2 regions of the Lysinibacillus sp. CTST325 genome follow, and region 2 is predicted to be linked to the other one. Evidence: riboswitches for the same ligand, from Rfam matches in the RefSeq annotation. Region 2 holds a riboswitch; the other holds the start of a gene.

Region 1 (6,371 bases), on a different contig from region 2:
CAATGCAATGCTCGCCGCAGCTAAAATTGTCCATTTCCATGACCATTTCAGAAAGTTTATTTTACCTAGTAAAATAGTAATAGCTAATAATAGTCCACCACCAATTGCAGAACGAATTGTTGCTACAGCTATCGGAGATATTCCTACACCCAAAAACGTTTGTACAGTTCCTGTCATGCCCCATAATATAGCCGCTAGAAGTACGAAAAATGGATACATCATTTATTGCCTCCTTGAACGTCACCACTCATTAACATTAATAATACAGATTTATCCAAAATCAAACAATTACCATTTTCCTTTTTCTTTCATTTATTAACCCATAGTAGGCTTTCTATTAAAGGAAGGTTATAATAAAAGCAACAAAAGGAGCGAAATTTATGTATAAAACAATTGAAGAAACAGCCATCGAACTTGGTATGCCAGAGGATCAAGTACTTCGCCTAGTTTACGAGGGCCGTATTCGTTCAGTATACGACGGAGACCAAATACTAATTAATAGCGGGCAGTTCAGCACTTATTTTGAGCAGTTAGATCGTATTAAAGAGGAAATAGAGATTTGGCGGAATACACCTATTCCAGAGGATATCGATGTTAAAGATGAGGATTAAAAAATGCCTATCATTCAAACAATTAGAACATTGTTGAATGATAGGCATCTATTATATTGTTACGACAAATCCAGCTCGCTTACCGATAATTTCCGCATAATCCTCAACCATTACACTAGCTGTTGGATACATGCCTGCTCCAGGTCCAATTAGCGTCAATGTGCCAATATAATTAGTATCCAATGCCACAGCATTATTGACATCATCAACTGGGTAAAGTGGATGTTCTTTATCAACTAATTGCGGGCCAACCTTTGCGATCACTTTACCATCTGCTAGTTTCTCAACCTCAGCAACGTGGCGGTAACGCAAGCCTTTTTCACATGCTTCTTTTACTTCTTCTGCCGAAATACTATCAATACCTACTACTTCGACGTCAGCCCAGTCTGGTTGTTCTCCAAATGCCAAAGCACTTAAAATCATTAATTTTTTAAAGGCATCCTGTCCTGAAATATCATTATATGGATCTGCCTCTGCATAGCCTAAATTTTGCGCCTCTTTTAATGCAGTTTCGAACGACCAGCCTTGTGAACGCATTTTCGTTAAAATATAGTTGGATGTCCCATTTAAAACACCCTGAATACGACTAACATCATTAACAAGCAAAATGTTTTTCATTGTTTTAATAACTGGTACACCGCCAGCAGTCGTTGCCTCAAAGCCTACAAAAACACCGTTTGCTTTTGCAAGATCCTGTAGCTCCAAGCCTCGTTTGGCAAACATTACTTTGTTAGCTGTGATGACATGACATTTATGTTCAACAGCGCGCTTTAGATAAGTAAAAGCTGGCTCCTCATTGACGATCGCCTCAAAAACAACCTGCATACCTGGTTCTGCTAAGACTTCATCCATACTAGTTGTCATTAAATGCGCTGTGCCTGGTACACGTTCACGGCTAGTATCTGTAACTAAAATTTTTGCTACTTCTAGCTCAATTCCTAATTTATTTTTAAGCTCTTCTCGCTTTTCGTTTAATATATGGTAAATTCCTTGACCTACCGTTCCAAATCCTAATATAGCTGCCTTTATAGTTGCCATTGTTGTTATTCCCTCCAACTTACATTCCGCAGTTTCATTAAATTTATTTCGTCTCAGCTTAATTCGTACATATTTTGAATTGTGCGCTGACTTTACAAAGCAGGTCAATTTGCCGTGTTTCTAACACTTCGTTTTCAAACAGATATTTAGAATAAGTCATCTGAATGAAGATAAATAAACCTTTGAAACACACACAAATTCAAATAATTCAAAATTCAACTTAAAGAAAATTGTAACGTAAATACTTACATTTCACAAGAAAAATCTTTCTAGGACGGACATTTGTTTTCTGTAGACGTGCAAAGGAAATCGTTTTCATTCCTTTTATTATTTGATTTTTCACTTGAATCTATAATAATTGAACAAATATTGACGAATCTTTATTAATGCCTTTCTTCTATTATATATATGTATGTAAAGACATTCATAAAAATTGTTCTTTTGAAATATATTAATAAAAATTTTTCTGTATATCTTCATCGTCTAATTGAAAAAGCTCATTCCCTGTAGCAGCAGAGAATGAGCCAAAAATATGAGGGATAATTAACTAGCTTTGGCTAGCAATTTATAGCGATATTGTGTTAAAGCTTGTTGTACAAGTCTTATTTCCTCTTGCGTAAAATTTGGTATTGCATACGTACGTTCAACCAATTGAAATGTGCCGTATTTTAAATAGTACTCTGTCGCAGGTAGAGGAATATGATTTGCTCCATAGCTTTCATAAGCTTCGAAAACTTCTTTTACTGTATAGCCTTCCTCTTTGACATAAACCATTTCCTTAAAAGCAGAATGACCAAAGATCTCTTGCCATATACGCTCAACTGACGCAAGTATGTTTTGAATGGACATGTTGTTCACAAACACATGACCTTCATTTAATTCATAAATAAGATAAGATGCAATGTTTTGCGCACTATACACATTTCCCATTTAAAACACTCCTTTATCATCAGTTTTGTAGATAAGAGTAGCTACTGGCTGAGTAACTACTCCTCTTCATATATTTCAAAAGTGGGGGAGCACTTATGAAAACTTAATTAAATTGGTTCTAGGTCGGTAGCCTTTCGAACACTTTTCTTATTCCCTAGTATAAAACAAGGATTTAATTAAGTCAATAATACTTATAAAATTACTAGGTATTAATTTCAGTTATTTCACCAAATGAGGTGAGCGGTTGATGTAGCAACGTTTGACGCATTACCAAATGAGGCCTATCGAATGAGAAAATACGTAAACGCTACAACATTCGCCAATGTATTTTATTTATTAAGCTTCTACTTTTTGTTGCGAAGCTGTTACTTGTTCAATAGCTTGTTCTAAATCTGCAATGATGTCCTCTACTGCCTCTAAACCGATGGATAAGCGAATGAGCGACTCGGTTACGCCAGTTTGGATTAGCTCTTCAGCAGATAGCTGTTGATGTGTAGTAGATGCTGGATGAATAATTAATGATTTCGCATCCCCTACATTTGCTACGTGCGAGAATAATTTCACACTATCGATTAATTTACGCCCTGCTTCACGTCCACCTTTAATACCAAATGTAAGCACTGAACCGAAGCCATTTTTCAAATATTTTTTAGCTAAATTATGAGTAGGGAAATCTTCTAAGCCGTTGTAATTTACATATTCCACAGATGGGTGGTTTCGTAAATATTCAGCTACCGCTAATGCATTTTCATTGTGTTTAGGAATACGCAAATGAAGCGTTTCTAAACCTTGTAATAAATTAAATGCTGCATCTGCACTTAATGTTGGACCAAAGTCGCGTAGTAATTGCACACGCAGTTTTGTGGCGAATGCTGCCTCTGCTGTGTCAATACCATAACGTAAACCGTGATAAGAAGCATCTGGCTCAGTAAAGCCTGGGAAACGTCCACGAGTCCAATCAAACTTCCCTGCATCTACTACAACGCCACCTAAAGTTGTTCCGTGGCCACCAATCCATTTTGTTGCGGAATGAACAACGATATCTGCACCGTAGTCAATTGGTGTAGAGCCATATGGTGAAGCAAATGTGCTATCAATAATTAATGGCAAGCCGTTTTCATGTGCTACGTTTGCTACTGCTTCAATATCGAGTACCTTTAAACTTGGGTTACCGTAAACTTCAGCGAACACGGCCTTTGTTTTATCAGTAATAGCAGCTCGGAAATTTTCTGGATTTGTATCGTCTACAAAAATCGTTTTAATGCCGTAGTTTGGTAGTGTGTTGGCGAATAAATTATAAGTACCTCCGTATAAAGAGCTACCTGCAACGATTTCATCGCCTGCCCCTGCAAGATTTAAAATGGAAAACGCGATAGCTGCTGCACCAGATGAAAGTGCTACTGCTGCTGTACCGCCTTCTAATAAAGCAACGCGTTTTTCAAAAACATCTACAGTTGGGTTTGTAATTCGTGTGTAAATATTGCCGGCTTCCTCTAAGGCAAAAAGACGTTGCGCATGAGCAGTGTCTTTAAAAACGAAAGCCGTTGAGCGATATACCGGTACTGTACGTGATCCTGTTACCGGGTCTGGCTCTTGGCCACCGTGTAACAGCAATGTTTCTGGTTTAAATTTTGTCATTGTATACCTCCAAATGGTTATTTTTTTACGATGGTACCGGAGATGAGGAGGATTTTTTCAGTAGAAAACAAAAACCCTCTTCAGCTAAGAAGAGGGTTGCGGTTGCAAGTTTTCCTCCCCTTATCTGCCAGATCCAATAAGAATCTGTAGGAATTAGCACCTTAGCAAGTTCATCACTTACTGGTTGCCGGGCATCATAGGGCCTATCCCTCCGCCGCTCTTGATAAGAGTATGAGATTCAATTTCCATCGTTGTTACACAGTATAAACATAGACTTTTTCTCTGTCAACACTAAAATTTTATTTTTTCCGAAACTTCTGTCTGCTTTTTTACGTATTACGAACGCATACACTATTTTAGGTATTTAATTGGTTTATCGCCAAAATGTGGGGTTGATTTCCGTTCCGACTGGGCTCTTTCTTAGGGGCGTCCGATAAGCCGCTTCACTCGCGGGTCTCGGGCCAATAGATGTTTTTTGCGCGAAAGCGAAGCGGCAGCGGCAGCGGCAACAACACGATGTTGGTCACGAAGGCGTTATCACAAGACGTGATGGTTTTAGCCTTCGTTCCTCTATCGCTAATCCCCCAAGGAGTTGCCCAGTCTCCACTCCAATCACTTCATGGCATATGTTATAACAAACATCATTCCTAACTTTTAATGATGAGCCTATTTTATTTTGAAAGGAGGACTTTTATGTTAAAAGCCATTATCATTTTTCTTCTTGTTGGTTATTTGATTGGCTGTATTCACGGCTCTAAAGTTGCTCAGTTTTTATCTGGGGTAGATTTAAAAAAGACTGGTCATGGCAATGCAGGTGCCTCTAACGCAACACTTTCCCTTGGTTGGAAATACGGCGTATTAGTTGCACTGATCGATATCGGCAAAGGCGTTGCAGCTATAATCGGCGCACATGCTTATTTAGCAGATATCACACAATTAACAGAAGTACAAGTTTGGCTCTTCACGTATATTGTAGCTGCCGGTGTCATTCTAGGTCATAATTTCCCATTTTATATGGGCTTCAATGGCGGTAAAGGAACTGCTTCAATCATAGGAATATTACTTGCGATTGATTGGAAAATTGGCTTATTTGCACTCATTTTATTTGTTATTTTATCTTTCGTGACGAACTATTTAATTGTCGGTGTACTTGAGTTTTATCTCGTTTTTTGTGCAGCCACATATTTATGGATTCCTGGAACAGTCCCAACGACTATAGCCCTATTACTTTTTGCTATAGCCATCATTTTGCATATCGAAAATATTAAGCGCTTGATGCTAGGAACTGAGCCTAAAGTAACTTCAGCATTCAAAAAGAAAAAATAATATCTTTTTGGATATTTTTGTATTTTCTTTGACCGTATATTTTCTCGCAACTGCCCATTATCGCTATAAACAGAGGGTATTTCACATACTAGTTCTTTTTACAATAAATAGACAAATTAACTTTTCTTAATAAAGCATTTTACTAGCCGATGTTATAGAAAATTACAGTCACGTTTGTAGAAAGGATGAAAGGTATGTCTACTTCTGAACAAGCAAAACCGAAACGTAATTTGAAACCACTCTGGATTGGGTTAGCCTTCGCTTCATTAATCATCATTATTTTTTTACCTAACAACGGCGATTTACCTGTAGCTGGACAACGAGCTTTGGCTATTTTAGCTTTCGCGGTCATCCTTTGGGTTACAGAAGCAGTATCCTATCCTGTTAGCTCTGCCATGATTATTGCTCTCGTAACAACCTTACTAGGGCTAGCTCCGTCAATGGACGATCCGACGAGAGAGCTAGGAACATCGGATGCCTTAAAATTAGCATTAAGCGGATTTAGTAATTCTGCAGTTGCACTAGTAGCCGCAGCTCTTTTCTTAGCGGCAGCTATGCAAATTACCAATTTACATAAACGGCTTGCGCTATGGATACTTTCACTAGTAGGAACAAAAACGAAAGCCATTGTATTCGGTGCTATTTTAGTATCTATTGCACTCGCATTCTTTGTCCCTTCTGCTACTGCACGTGCAGGCGCAGTTGTGCCAATACTACTTGGAATGGTAGCAGCATTTGGTTTACCACGTGATAGTCGACTTGCTGCTCTACTTGTCATTACCTCGGTGCAAGCCGTCTCTATTTGGAATATCGGTATTAAGACGGCTG
Region 2 (13,823 bases):
CATATTCATATATTCAAATATTTGAATATGTATGATTGATTGTACGCTACAATATGCTAACTTTCAATAGCAAACATAAAAAAACGAGCAAAAAACGTGTTTCCCACACGGTTTTCGCTCGTTTTGAAAATATTTTTGTTAAATCTAACTATCGTTCTGTCACTGTTTTACGTAAAGGATAATCATAGATTAGGCATGGAATAATCGCAAACAATACTATAATTACTAGGATTAATACGAGTACAATCATGCCAAACTGATCGACCATAATACCACCAAATAGAGGGCCAATCATACGGCCAGTTGTTGCCGCACTATTAATAATCCCTTGATAAAAGCCCTGACGCCCTTTTGGCGCAAGCTGATTGGCGATGGTAGGTAAAGCAGGCGTATAAAACATTTCACCAAAAGTCAGCACAACCATCGCTGCCCCAAACATTTTAAAATCACTTGCAAATGCAATGATTCCAAAGGATATTGCGATAAGGATAACACCAAATACTAATTGACGCTTCAATTTATTTTCCCAGCGTTTCACTAACGGAGCAATTAGCGGTTGCCCTAAAACGATAAGTAGTCCATTAATAGTCCAAAGTAAGCTGTACTGTTTCAATCCTAATCCTAGATCTTGTGTATAGGAAGAAATAGTCGCACTCCATTGCGAATAAGCTAGCCAGCATAGTACAGAGGAAGCACTTATAATTAATAATGCATAAAATGGCGCTTTATTAATAATTCGCTTACTTTCTCCCACGACATTCTTCGGTGCAATGCTCCCCGCTTCTAATCGTTTAAAAGTAAAAAACGCGATAAAAAAGAACAAAATATACATAGCTAAGTTGACCTTAAAGACGTAGTCAAATTTGTAATCAGCAACAACACCAGCTAGTGCAGGTCCAATGGCTACTCCTAAATTTTGAGCTAAATAAATTGCGTTAAAAGCCTTTCGTCCGCCCTCAGGCCACGCAGTTCCAGCTAAAGCAAACATTCCTGGGAAGACAATACCCCCACTAAAGCCAAGTATCGTTAAAATCCACACATAATGCGGCCAGCCGTGCCAAATCGTTAAAGCAATTAATGAAGCAATCGTCAAAAGAATGCCCAACATTGTTGATTTATAGCCACCTATTCTATCAAATAAGTAACCGCCTAAGAGATTTCCTAATACACCAGCAGCAGAATTCAACATCAACACAAAGCCAGCCATCGCAAGTGACTTCCCTAAATAATCGTGCATATAAATGGCGTTTAAAGGCCATAAAAACGAGTTGCCCGTCGTGTTCACAAGCATTCCGATAATTAAAAACCAAACACTTTTTGGCATAGATTGACCTCCATTATTTCGCTACTCTAAATAGTTAGTTTATGTTGAAAAATACAAAAGCACAAGAAAAATAATTTTACTCTTTTTACATACTCTTTAGAATATATTTTGTGTAGCTTTCGTTCTGTCCACCTCATGATTAACTCCGGTTGATGTACTTTTTGCTCAGCTTCCCACAGCATTCACTCCGGTCATTCACATAATATTAAATTCTTCCCTCATGACGGAAGCACTAGCACGTGATAAAATATAGTGTTAGAGGAGTGAAATAAATGACAGAAACAAACTTTCCTTTTCCTTCAGATGGAAAAAGATATTATACATGGAATCGCTATTTACGTGAGCAATTTGGTCATAAAGTTTTTAAGGTAGCACTAGACGCGGGCTTTGACTGTCCAAATCGTGATGGTACCGTTGCCTTTGGAGGCTGTACGTTTTGTAGTGCAGCAGGTTCAGGTGATTTTGCGGGCAACAAAGTTGATCCTATCGAAGTGCAATTTGCTGAAATCCGTGACAAAATGCATCAAAAATGGAAGGACGGCAAATACATGGCCTACTTCCAAGCATATACAAATACACACGCACCACTTCCTGTATTAAAGGAAAAATTTGAAGCTGCATTGGCTCAAGAGGGTGTTGTTGGATTATCTATTGCAACGCGACCAGATTGTCTTCCAGATGATGTAGTTGAATATTTAGCTGAATTAAACGAGCGCACCTATTTATGGATTGAGCTCGGACTTCAAACAGTGCATGAAAAAACAGCAAATCTTATCAACCGTGCCCACGACTATGCAACATATGTGGAAGGTGTTGAAAAGCTACGAAAGCATGGTATTCGTGTATGCTCTCACATTATTAATGGCCTTCCTCTTGAGGACTATGACATGATGATGGAAACTGCTCGTGAAGTCGCAAAGCTTGACGTACAAGGTATTAAAATTCATTTACTACACCTTTTAAAAGGTACACCAATGGTTAAGCAATATGAAAAGGGCATGTTAGAATTTTTAGATCAGGACATTTATACAAAGCTAGTAGCAGATCAACTTGAAATTCTACCACCAGATATGGTTATTCACCGTATTACAGGTGATGGACCAATTGATTTAATGATTGGCCCTATGTGGAGTGTTAATAAATGGGAAGTATTAAATGGCATTGATGCAGAGCTTGAACGCCGTGGAAGCTGGCAAGGGAAATTTTATCAAGCTGAGGTTGCCAAATGAAGCTACAACGCGTTTTACAATATGCACAACAGCTGATAAAAGATACAGTTGAAGAGGGCGACACTGTAGTAGACGCCACAGCAGGAAACGGCCACGATACATTGTTTTTAGCACAACTTGTCGGTGATGAAGGTCAAGTATACGCCTTTGATGTTCAAAAGAGCGCTGTTGATGCAACTCTCCATCGCCTTTTAGACAATGGCTTAGAGCATCGTGCACTTGTTTTAAATAGAGGGCATGAAGAAGTAGCCAACTATGTCCACAAGCCAGTAGCTGCTGCAATTTTCAATCTTGGTTATTTGCCTGGTAGTAATCACGACATCGTTACACAGCCAAATACAACAATACAAGCACTTGAAGATTTGCTAAAGCTGCTCAAAATCGGTGGTCTTATTGTTCTTGTCATTTATCACGGTCATCCGGGTGGTAAAGAAGAACGAGATGCTGTGATAGAATATGTCAGTCAACTTCCCCAAAAATATGTACATGTATTAAAATACGAGTTTCTAAATCAACAAAATGATCCACCCTTTGTGATTGCTTTGGAGAAAATGAAAGATTATTAAATTTCACATCAGTAAAGTGTGAGAGATCAACGTTTCTAACATTGATTTCTCACGCTTTTTAAGGTTTTGAGCAGTTATGTCTCAGCGTCTTCTTTGTTTTACTCGCTCGCATTTTGTCGCCACAAAAATTCAGTGAAGACATTCCAATTGCCCCCCAAATAGTTATACATCCATTATGGTATATAATCTTAAAAAAAGGGGGGGTGAAAATCACAAAAAAAATATTTATATCAAGTCCATTACCCTATTTATTACTGGTACTTTCAATTTTTCTACTCTTCCTTAAAAGTAATTTTGTACTATGGTCAATACTAGCTTTTGTACTAACAACAATTAATTTAATAGATAAAAAAAATGAAAACCAAGATGAAAAAGAACTTATCCTTGCAAAAAAAGGTTAGATATAACTTTTAGAATTTTTTTATCCATAAGCATTATATATATCATTATTAATAACTTCTTTTTTGAACTAGATACATCTTTTGTTTTATATACTCTTCTTTTAATACCTTTAACTTCACTATTAATACTAGCAAAAAAATGAACAAATCCCCCAAGAAAATGCTCTTTAGCATTTTTCATGGGGGATTTGCTTAAAGTAGAAATTATATAAAACTAATATCTAACTTACCTGAGCAAACATACCATTACTTTATAAAAGCGCTTTGATTTTAAACGGCTTAAAATGACAAAAATATTTTGTTTATCATGAAAGAAGGATTTTTCTAACCCTGAAACCACTTATGCTTTTTTATATTGCTATTGCTAATAAGTAAAGCTCTCGTCGAAAAGATCGAGAACTTACTTTCTTTTTAATATTTTTTATGGATAGGGAAAAATATAACTATTAATAACATTCCTAAATACAAAGGATACTTTAAAAATTCATTTGTTGAATACCCCAATAAATAAGTCATACCTATTAACATCATTACTATACCAATTGCAAACAAACCAAATCTTATTTTTTTCTTCACACATTTCCCTCCAAATTTAAAATTCTACCTCATTTTGAGCTTGCCTCTTTTAGTTTAAGTAATATCGATTTGTTGCGAGACCTAAATAAGTTGGTTCTACCTAACCCTATAACTAATTTAAGCGCTTTTCCTCCTGCTCTTTCTTTTATTTAAAAATATGGTATCAAAAAGGGACAGCTTGATGCTATCTCTTTAAACTCTTAGTTCAAAAATAGTAAAAAAGTCTACTGGATTCTTCTTTCTTAAAATTAATTTAATTGAATGGTTGTTTTTAACGTTAATATTTACACTATATATAATAGATGTACATCAAAAACTATAAAAAGGAGTGTTTTATTTATGGCTAGTGCTGTCATTGATGCAAATATTGCAGTAACAGGTGTTACAAAAAACACTAATGGAACAATTAAAGTAACTTATAAAGTAAAGGTAAAAGATGCAGGGAAAAAAGGCATTTCTATTGGCTACGAATGGCCAAGTAATTATCGATTAAGTGATAGTAGTTTTACAACAGTAGCTAATACTGTTGGTACTCATACTATTACTCTTCCTAAACCAAAAGTTAATGCTATTGGAACTCAAAATGTTGTTGCTAAACTTTCAGGAAGATACACGGAGAGCAAACATCTTAAGTCAGTATTTAATTATCCTGATAAAAAAGAAGTAACATATCATGAAGTTAGTAAATTAGAGGCTGGAGCTGAATATTTTGTAGTTGTAGGTTTAGGTGCCGCAATTGAGTATTACTTCAAAAAAAGTAAAATTGGATTCGTTTTAGGCAAAGCATATTTAGGATTCATAACTTATTATGGTCTTACTAGTATTGGTGTAATTGAAGATTTTCCACCAGCAGTTGTAGGACAGTATCTAAAGGTTACAACTTGGTATTCTTCTCAAGGATTCCATGTGAAAACTGAAATTTGGGCAAATAAATCTTCGTTTGATAAAAAAGCAAAAGCCATTTATGTTGGAACAGCAGTTTCTAAATGGTAAAACTTTGTTTACAGTCTCAGACTATAAACGACAGTGGATACGCGGTTTGATTGGGAAGAGACTACGTTTTCCAAATGGATTGATGAATGGAAAAGTGAAGATGAACCCTTTGTTGAGAATCTAATTCAAGAAGTTATTCAAGAAATGTCACATCAAAAGATTATTGCTGATGAGAAAAAATCATCAATTATGATTACACCTGAAAGCATTGACACTTTACTGCAAATGGTAGAGGAAAATAAAGCTAAATATGAACACAGCGATAAATATTTAGATATATTAAATCGTTGGAAACAAGGTGATTTTAAATCGGTTGATAAAGACCATAATGATATGTGGCATATTCAAGGAACAAAAGAAGGTGGACTAGCCATTGGTATTGCTACAAAAGAGCAAGAACAAGACTATATATTCCAAGTCTTTGGTATTCCAGTAGCAAGAGACTGAGTCATAAGTATGTTTTCACAGCAAAATTAAAAAAATTTCACATCAGAAAAGCGCGAGAAATCAACATTCCTAACATTGATTTCTCACGCTTTTTAAGGTTTTGACCTCTATTATCTATTTATTTTTACGTTTTTCATTATAATCTACCCAGAAATCTGCACCTTTAATTCCCAGTTTACGAGGATCAAAAACAGGATCTTTTCCTTCTTTTTTCTGTTTCTCATAGTCCTTTAATGCGACTATAGCAGGCTTCATAATAATTAAAATCGCTAAAACGTTAATCCAAACCATTAGGCCTAATCCAACATCCCCCATCGCCCAAGCAAGATCGGATGTGCGGACTGTACCGTAAAACGCAGAAATTAAAATTGCAAATTTAGCAAGCCATATGACGACTTTTTCTGTAGCTCCTGAGAATAAATAAGCCACATTTGTTTCGGCAATGTAGTAGTATGCCATAATTGTCGTAAAAGCAAAGAAGAATAAGGCAATTGCTACGAATGGTCCACCAAAACCTGGTAGTGAAGAATCGACTGCATATTGTGTGAAGGCTGCACCTTCTTTAATACTTTTCGCAAATGTTATTTGTTCTTCTCCCGTTAATCCGCCTTTATTGAAATCACCAACATAAACATATGAATCAGCGCCATCTGCTGCTTTTTCATCGTGTACATTATACATACCAGTAAATAAAATCATAAATGCTGTAGCTGAACAGATTAATAGAGTGTCAATATACACAGAAGCTGCTTGAACGATACCTTGTTTAGCAGGGTGTGATACTTCTGCTGCCGCTGCCGGATGCGCACCTGTTCCTTGACCTGCTTCATTTGAATAAATACCACGTTTAACCCCCCATGCAATAGCGGAGCCAATAATACCACCAAAGATTTCATGCGCACCAAATGCGCTAGAAAAAATTAATCCAAATACAGCTGGTACTTCTTTAATATTCATTGCAATAATAATGATGGCCATCAGAATATAGGCTAATGCCATAAACGGTACAATGATCTGTGCAGCATTGGCAATCCATTTAACACCACCGATAATAATAGTACCTAATAATACGACAATAACAAGTCCTGTAATCCAAGTCTTAACATCGAAAGCGTTTTCAACAGCTGTCGCAATTGCATTCGATTGAACACCCGGCATCAAAATTAACATGGCAGCTAATGCGGCAACAGCAAAAATAACTGCAAACCACTTTTGCCCCATTCCTTTTTCTATGTAAAAAGCTGGCCCGCCACGATATTCTGTATCTTTCTCTTCTTTATAAATTTGAGCCAACGTCGACTCAACGTAAGCAGTTGCCGCACCGATAAAGGCGATTGCCCACATCCAAAAAACAGCACCAGGTCCCCCCATCCCGATTGCTGTAGCAGTACCGGCAATATTACCTGTACCTACTCGACCAGATAATGCGATAGACATCGCTTGGAAAGATGAAATCCCTTTATCCGATTTTTCGCCTTTAAACATTAAAACAAACATATCTTTAATGTGTCTTACTTGTAGGAACCGCGTAATAATTGAAAAGAAGAGCCCAATTAACAAAATGCCATAAATAAACCACGGTCCCCATAAAATCTCATTAATTTTCCCAACGATTGTTTCCATTTTACCCCTCCAATGTGAAAAATATAACTTTAAGTCATTATAGTATTACACTTTTCTGAAAATTACAACATTATATTCAAGTAATAAAAAGTTAGTAATTTTCTAGTTAATTGGAGAGGTAATTCACTATTCAATTATATAGCCAATTCTTCGAAGAGCATTATTAATAAAATCACGTATATAAACAAAAATCTCGTCACGCTCTACTTCATGAAATAGATTATGATAACAGTTTTCCCATTCTTTGAATTGAAACTCTGTAAACTCCATTTGATGAAGCCAATTACGTGTTTGTTTAGTTTCAGTAATTTTATCTTTTTCAGCTGTCATAACTAACATCGGCATATTAGGGAATTCAGCCTTAGGCAATAACACTAAATTACGCATCATTTGCTGTAGTTCTCGATACCATTTCACTGAAACAACGGACGAAAAAGGAACCTCATCTTTCATCTCATCTCTACCTTCTACACTGCGCGTTAACGATTCTAATGTAATTTCATGGGTCAGCTTCACATTGGCAGTCAGGGCACTTAAACTAGTTAAAGCATTTGATAGTTTACCTGGCAATAGCTTTAACTGAAGCCAAGGTGAAGTTATGATAATCCCTGCGCATTCATATTTTCGTTTTTGCATGGTATGTAGTAATAGAGTCGCACCAAGCCCATGTCCTATTAAAAACACGGGTAAATTATACGAAAAAGCATTCTCCATTAAATGCCTTGTATATTTGTTGTATTCTTTAAAATCTTCATCGTGAACACGAGAAAATCCTACATTTACTCCATGATTAGGTAAATCCCCCATAACTATGTGGAAGCCTTCCAATCTAAGTTTTTCAATAAGCCATGCATACCATCGGTGATTTTCATATGCACCATGAAGAATAGCAACCACAGCCTTTGCTTGTCCATCAGCTTCCCATTTCCACATTTCACATAGTCCTCCTAAAAAATAATTACACAATGATTATATCGGAATATCTAGCTCATTTTAATTTTATATTTCCATCAAGTTGCGTATTTGATACGATAATATTACATCATAGAAAGAAAAGAGGCGATCCTAATGATCTATCCATTTAAAGGTAAAAAGCCAAATATCGATCCATCCGTTTTTATTGCCGATTATGCAACCGTTACTGGTGACGTTACAATAGGTGCTGAAACAACGATTTGGTTTAACACAGTTATTCGAGGGGATGTATCACCAACAATTATAGGAAAAAGAGTTAGTATTCAAGACCTCTGTTGCTTACATCAAAGCCCCAAATATCCATTAATTATTGAAGATGAAGTAACAGTAGGACATCAAGTAACTTTACATAGCTGCACGATTCGAAAAAAAGCCTTAATAGGTATGGGCTCTATAGTATTAGACGGAGCGGAGATTGGTGAGGGTGCATTCATAGGAGCGGGTAGTCTTGTACCTCCGGGCAAAGTCATTCCTCCAAATAGCTTAGCACTAGGCCGTCCTGCAAAGGTTGTAAGAGAATTAAATGATGAAGATAAAGAAGATATGGAACGCATCATACGTGAATATGTAGAAAAGGGTCAATACTATAAATCTCTTCAACCAAAAAATTAATTTAACTAAATCAAAGCAGCTCCACATTTGCTCGAGCAATCGAGCCATACATGAGTAGGAGCTTATTTTTTCGTTAAAAACAGTGAAAGGGGCTATTTAAATGTTGAGCCCCTTTCTGTAATAGTATTTTAAAATATTTTTCCAGCTACTTCATTGCTTTAGCTGAATAGTTATAAACCTGCTTTTTCTTTTAATGCGTCAGCTTTGTCTGTTTGTTCCCAAGGTACATTTAAATCTGTACGACCGAAGTGACCATATGCGGCAGTTTGCTTATAAATAGGACGACGAAGGTTAAGCATTTTAATAATCCCCGCTGGGCGTAGATCAAATAGCTCGCGTACCCATTTTACAATTTCACTTTCCGTAACTTTTCCTGTTCCGAATGTATCAACAGCTATAGATACGGGTTGAGCAACACCAATCGCATAAGCTAGTTGCACTTCAGCTCGATCAGCTAAACCAGCAGCTACGATATTTTTTGCCACATAGCGTGCTGCATATGCCGCTGAACGGTCTACCTTAGTTGCGTCCTTACCTGAGAAAGCACCTCCACCATGACGTGCATAGCCACCGTATGTATCAACGATGATTTTTCGTCCAGTTAGACCAGCATCCCCTTTAGGACCACCAATTACGAAACGGCCAGTTGGGTTGATGAAATATTTAGTATCGGCATCTAGTAATTCACTTGGAACAACTGGAGCAATAACGAATTCTTTTAAGTCTGCTTGAATTTGCTCAAGTGTAGCTTCTTCATCATGCTGTGTTGAAATTACAATCGTATCAACGTGAACTGGTACATTGTTTTCATCATATTCAACTGTTACTTGCGTTTTTCCATCTGGACGTAAATATGCTAGTTCACCAGATTTACGTACTTCCGTTAAACGACGAGCTAATTTATGCGCTAAACTAATTGGTAATGGCATAAGCTCTGGCGTTTCATTACATGCATAACCGAACATTAAACCTTGGTCACCTGCGCCAATTGCTTCAATGTCAGCGTCTGTCATAGAGCCTTCACGCGCCTCTAATGCTTGGTCAACACCTTGAGCAATATCAGGTGATTGCTCGCCAATAGCAACAAGTACTGCTAGGTTTTCAGCATCAAAGCCGTATTTTCCACGTGTATAACCGATTTCTGCTACAGTATCACGAACGATACCTTTAATATCTACATAAGTAGAAGTAGTAATTTCTCCTGCTACTAATGCTAAGCCTGTTGTTACTGTTGTTTCACACGCTACACGCGCGTTTGGATCTTCTGCTAAAATAGCATCTAAAATGGCATCCGAAATTTGGTCACAAATTTTGTCTGGATGTCCTTCTGTTACACTCTCTGATGTAAAAAGTCGACGGTTTGTCATTTGATTTTCCTCCTATTACTTTTACAAATAATATTTGCGAATTAATACGGTACTCATTACCCATGTCAAGTTCGCCCCTAAGGATTGAACTCTCAAGCCGTTGTTGCTGTCGTTGCACGTTTGCACAAGTAAAACAATTGTTGCTGTCACTACGCTTTCGCACAAATAAACAGCTGCTGCTTTTAACACGAGGATTTTCGAAAGATCCGTCATTATAATAAGGAAAGGACTGTACACTTACCTTTAATTCGTTTTTAACAATAAAAAAAATCCTTTTCTCACGCTTACTTAACATGAGGAAAGGAATAATGACTTCGTAACCTTTCACTCTTATCGTTCAAGGGGTTCCCCTTGCATCAGATTGGCACCAGCGCATGTCGTGAAATGATTCATGCAGGTTGCCGGGTTTCACAGGGCCTGACCCTCCACCAGCTCGGGATAAGAGTATCCGTTCAATATCTCATAATACGTAAAAGGTCGAACATTGTCAAATATTTTTATCTTCCTTCAGCGAGTCGCTGAAATAGAGGAACTCCGTCTAAGAACGCCACGTCCTTTGGCAATTCATCTACAAAAAACATCTGTTGCTGTCGCTACGTTTGCACTTCGCTTTCGCGCAAAAAACATTTGTTGGCCTAAAGCCTCCGGACGAAAATTATGCCATGGCATAATTGATTGTATTCTTATAAAGAAAGTATGGGTTTTATACAGAAACTAAATTGCATAATATTGTAAATTAAAACAAAATAATCCCTACTCTCCACCTCACATCATGTGTTAACATATGTGTAACCCTTTACAGCACATTTTGTAGCAAAAGCAAAGCGTTAGCTACAGAACATGTGGTGGATGAATATGATTGTAGCCCCTTTTTAGTCGAAGACAAGCTCCAACTAATAAAAAAACAAGCTAAAACTTCACATCCTGTGCGAACCCCATGTTAGCCAAAAGCTTCCAAACACAATTTTGCTGTGTCGAAAGTGAATGTGTAATCACTTATAAATAGGGTAAAAAGCATTATCAAAACGAATAAATTTACTTTTTGTCGTTTTCTTGAAAAGTAATAAAATCTGAAAAATAATTTCTGAATTAGTATAGATTATTTAAGCAATTGTGTTATACTATTTTTGAAATTAAGAAAATCTCCCCAGACTCAAGGGAATACTATAAAAAAGGATGGTATTTAATCGATGAATTCAGTAGAAATTGCAAACGAACTGAAGGAATTATTAAACGGCGGTAACATTAATGTTCAACTTTCAGTACCACAATTAGCTGAAAAAGCTACATCTCGTGGTGAAGCTATGTTAACAGTAGATGGCGCAGTTCGTGCAGAAACTGGCAAATACACTGGTCGTTCACCTAAAGATAAATATACGGTAGAAGAAGATAGCACAAAAGATAAAATTGACTGGGGCAAAGTTAACCGACCAATTTCTTCTGAAGTGTTCGATAACTTATATGTAAAAGTAGTAAAATATTTAAAAGAACGTGACGAATTATTCGTATTCAAAGGCTTTGCTGGTGCTGACAAAGATTCGCAATTAAGCATCCAAGTCATCAATGAATATGCTTGGCACAATCTTTTCGCTCATCAATTATTTATCCGTCCAACTAAAGAAGAATTAGCTTCTCATGTTGCTGACTTCACAGTTATTTCAGCTCCTAACTTTAAAGCAGATCCTGCTATTGATGGCACTGCTTCTGAAACATTCATCATTGTATCACTTGAAAAGAAAATTATCCTAATCGGTGGTACTGAATACGCTGGTGAAATCAAAAAATCTATTTTTGGTATTATGAACTACTTGTTACCACAACAAGGCATCCTTTCAATGCACTGCTCAGCAAACGTTGGTGAAGCTGGTGATGTTGCATTATTCTTCGGTTTATCTGGTACTGGTAAAACTACTTTATCAGCTGATCCTGACCGTAAGCTTATCGGTGACGATGAACACGGTTGGTCTGATAACGGTGTATTCAACATTGAGGGCGGTTGCTATGCAAAAACAATTAACCTTTCTGCTGAAAAAGAACCAGAAATCTACAATGCAATCCGCTTCGGTTCTGTTCTAGAAAACGTAGCTGTTGATCCAGAAACTCGAGTTTGTGACTATGATGATGGTTCATTAACAGAAAATACACGTGTAGCTTATCCAATTCAATACATTGAAAATATTGTTGATCCATCTGTTGCAGGTCACCCAAAAACAATCATCTTCTTAACAGCTGATGCATTTGGTGTATTACCTCCAATCAGTAAATTAACAAAAGAGCAAGCAATGTACCACTTCCTAAGCGGTTTCACGTCTAAACTTGCTGGTACAGAACGTGGTGTAACAGAGCCAGAACCAGTATTCTCAACTTGCTTCGGTTCTCCATTCCTTCCACTTCCAGCAACAGTTTATGCTGAAATGTTAGGTCAAAAAATTGACGAGCACGGTGCACAAGTATTCTTAGTGAACACTGGTTGGACTGGTGGCGAATATGGTACTGGTAGCCGTATGAAGCTTTCTTACACTCGTGCAATGGTACGTGCTGCAATCGATGGCAAATTAACTGATGTTGAAACAATTCAAGATTCAGTATTCGGATTAAACATTCCAACTTCTATTGAAGGTGTACCAACAGAAGTGCTTAATCCTCGTGATGCATGGGCAGACAAAGCTGCTTATGATAAAAAAGCTGCTGAACTTGCTGGTTTATTCAACGAAAACTTCAAGAAATTCTCAAATGTTTCTGAAGCTATCACTAAACTTGGCGGTCCATTAAAATAATTTACTAAGCAAAGGGAACGATTTAATAGTCGTTCCCTTTTTTATGTTAAAAATATGGTCAAGCAAATCTTTGTGAATGTTTTGGAGCTTTAAATGAGGGTGATTTCCGTTCCATGTTACTCGCTTTCCTGAGAGCAAGCATCTGGCCGCTTTCGCATAGATAAACCATTGTTGCTGACGCTTCACTTTCACAAAAAAACCCTGTTGCCTGAAGTTTTGTTTTATTACTATAAATTAGAGTGACGCGTTGATTGGAGTGGAGACAGAGCGACTCCTTGGGGATCAGCAATAGAGGAACGAAGGCTAAAACCATCACGTCCTGTGATAACGCCTTCGTGACCAACATCGTGTTGGCCCGAGACCCTGGAGCGAGCAGCGCGAGTGAAGCGGCTCATCGGACGCCCCCAGGAAAGCGCTCAGTCGGAACGGAAATCAACTCCCTCGTTTTGCCGAAGAGTCATACTTTAAGACACCTTAATTTCATGTATTTCAACAACATGCAAAGGGAACAATTAGAATCGTTCCCTTTTTTATCTCCCCTATTTTATAGAATTCTACTTTTCATATTAGTAACTTTGTGTATAATTCATAATAGTAGTTTTAGGAGGATACATATGAAAAAAAAATATAAAGTGATTATTACCATTGTCAGTCTGCTATTAGTATTGTTTGTTGTGGCTGGATTTTTTGCAGGGAATTATTTTTATAATTTCGCCTTAAATCCTAATACTGACAAATCAGATGTGTTTAATGCTCCGCACAATTCTATTGCTGTTAGTCCTAAGGATGCTAAAGAAAAAGAAGAGAGCGAGAAGTGGTTTAAAGAGAATTACAAGGACTCTTATATACAGTCTTTCGATGATTTAAAATTACATGCCTATACACTTAAAAATACAACCGACACAAATAAATGGGCAATTGTTTTCCATGGAT

What was found. A riboswitch is a leader RNA that binds a small molecule or an ion and turns the genes downstream of it on or off. The one in region 2 is predicted to bind S-adenosylmethionine.
Region 1: another riboswitch for S-adenosylmethionine. It lies ahead of ACYQ73_RS17525 (O-acetylhomoserine aminocarboxypropyltransferase/cysteine synthase family protein); the one in region 2 lies ahead of metK (methionine adenosyltransferase).

The regions. Positions count from the first base shown of each region.
Region 1 covers NZ_BAAFHO010000008.1:51,661-58,031, forward strand. Annotated here, with positions in the region: gene ACYQ73_RS17505 (DMT family transporter) at 1-222, opposite strand, end outside; gene ACYQ73_RS17510 (MerR family transcriptional regulator) at 381-611, shown strand; gene ACYQ73_RS17515 (homoserine dehydrogenase) at 663-1,649, opposite strand; gene ACYQ73_RS17520 (hypothetical protein) at 2,193-2,579, opposite strand; gene ACYQ73_RS17525 (O-acetylhomoserine aminocarboxypropyltransferase/cysteine synthase family protein) at 2,916-4,217, opposite strand; SAM riboswitch class I at 4,335-4,447, opposite strand; gene ACYQ73_RS17530 (glycerol-3-phosphate acyltransferase) at 4,911-5,543, shown strand; gene ACYQ73_RS17535 (DASS family sodium-coupled anion symporter) at 5,738-6,371, shown strand, end outside.
Region 2 covers NZ_BAAFHO010000006.1:217,125-230,947, forward strand. Annotated here, with positions in the region: gene ACYQ73_RS16030 (MDR family MFS transporter) at 149-1,324, opposite strand; gene ACYQ73_RS16035 (tRNA modification radical SAM protein MnmL/YtqA) at 1,597-2,553, shown strand; gene ACYQ73_RS16040 (tRNA (mnm(5)s(2)U34)-methyltransferase) at 2,550-3,119, shown strand; gene ACYQ73_RS16045 (hypothetical protein) at 3,233-3,520, shown strand; gene ACYQ73_RS16050 (hypothetical protein) at 3,932-4,096, opposite strand; gene ACYQ73_RS16055 (hypothetical protein) at 4,436-5,089, shown strand; gene ACYQ73_RS16060 (DUF6241 domain-containing protein) at 5,123-5,536, shown strand; gene ACYQ73_RS16065 (alanine/glycine:cation symporter family protein) at 5,651-7,159, opposite strand; gene ACYQ73_RS16070 (alpha/beta hydrolase) at 7,286-8,092, opposite strand; gene ACYQ73_RS16075 (gamma carbonic anhydrase) at 8,228-8,746, shown strand; gene metK (methionine adenosyltransferase) at 8,917-10,113, opposite strand; SAM riboswitch class I at 10,441-10,558, opposite strand; gene pckA (phosphoenolpyruvate carboxykinase (ATP)) at 11,304-12,890, shown strand; gene ACYQ73_RS16090 (hypothetical protein) at 13,118-13,285, opposite strand; gene ACYQ73_RS16095 (alpha/beta hydrolase) at 13,505-13,823, shown strand, end outside.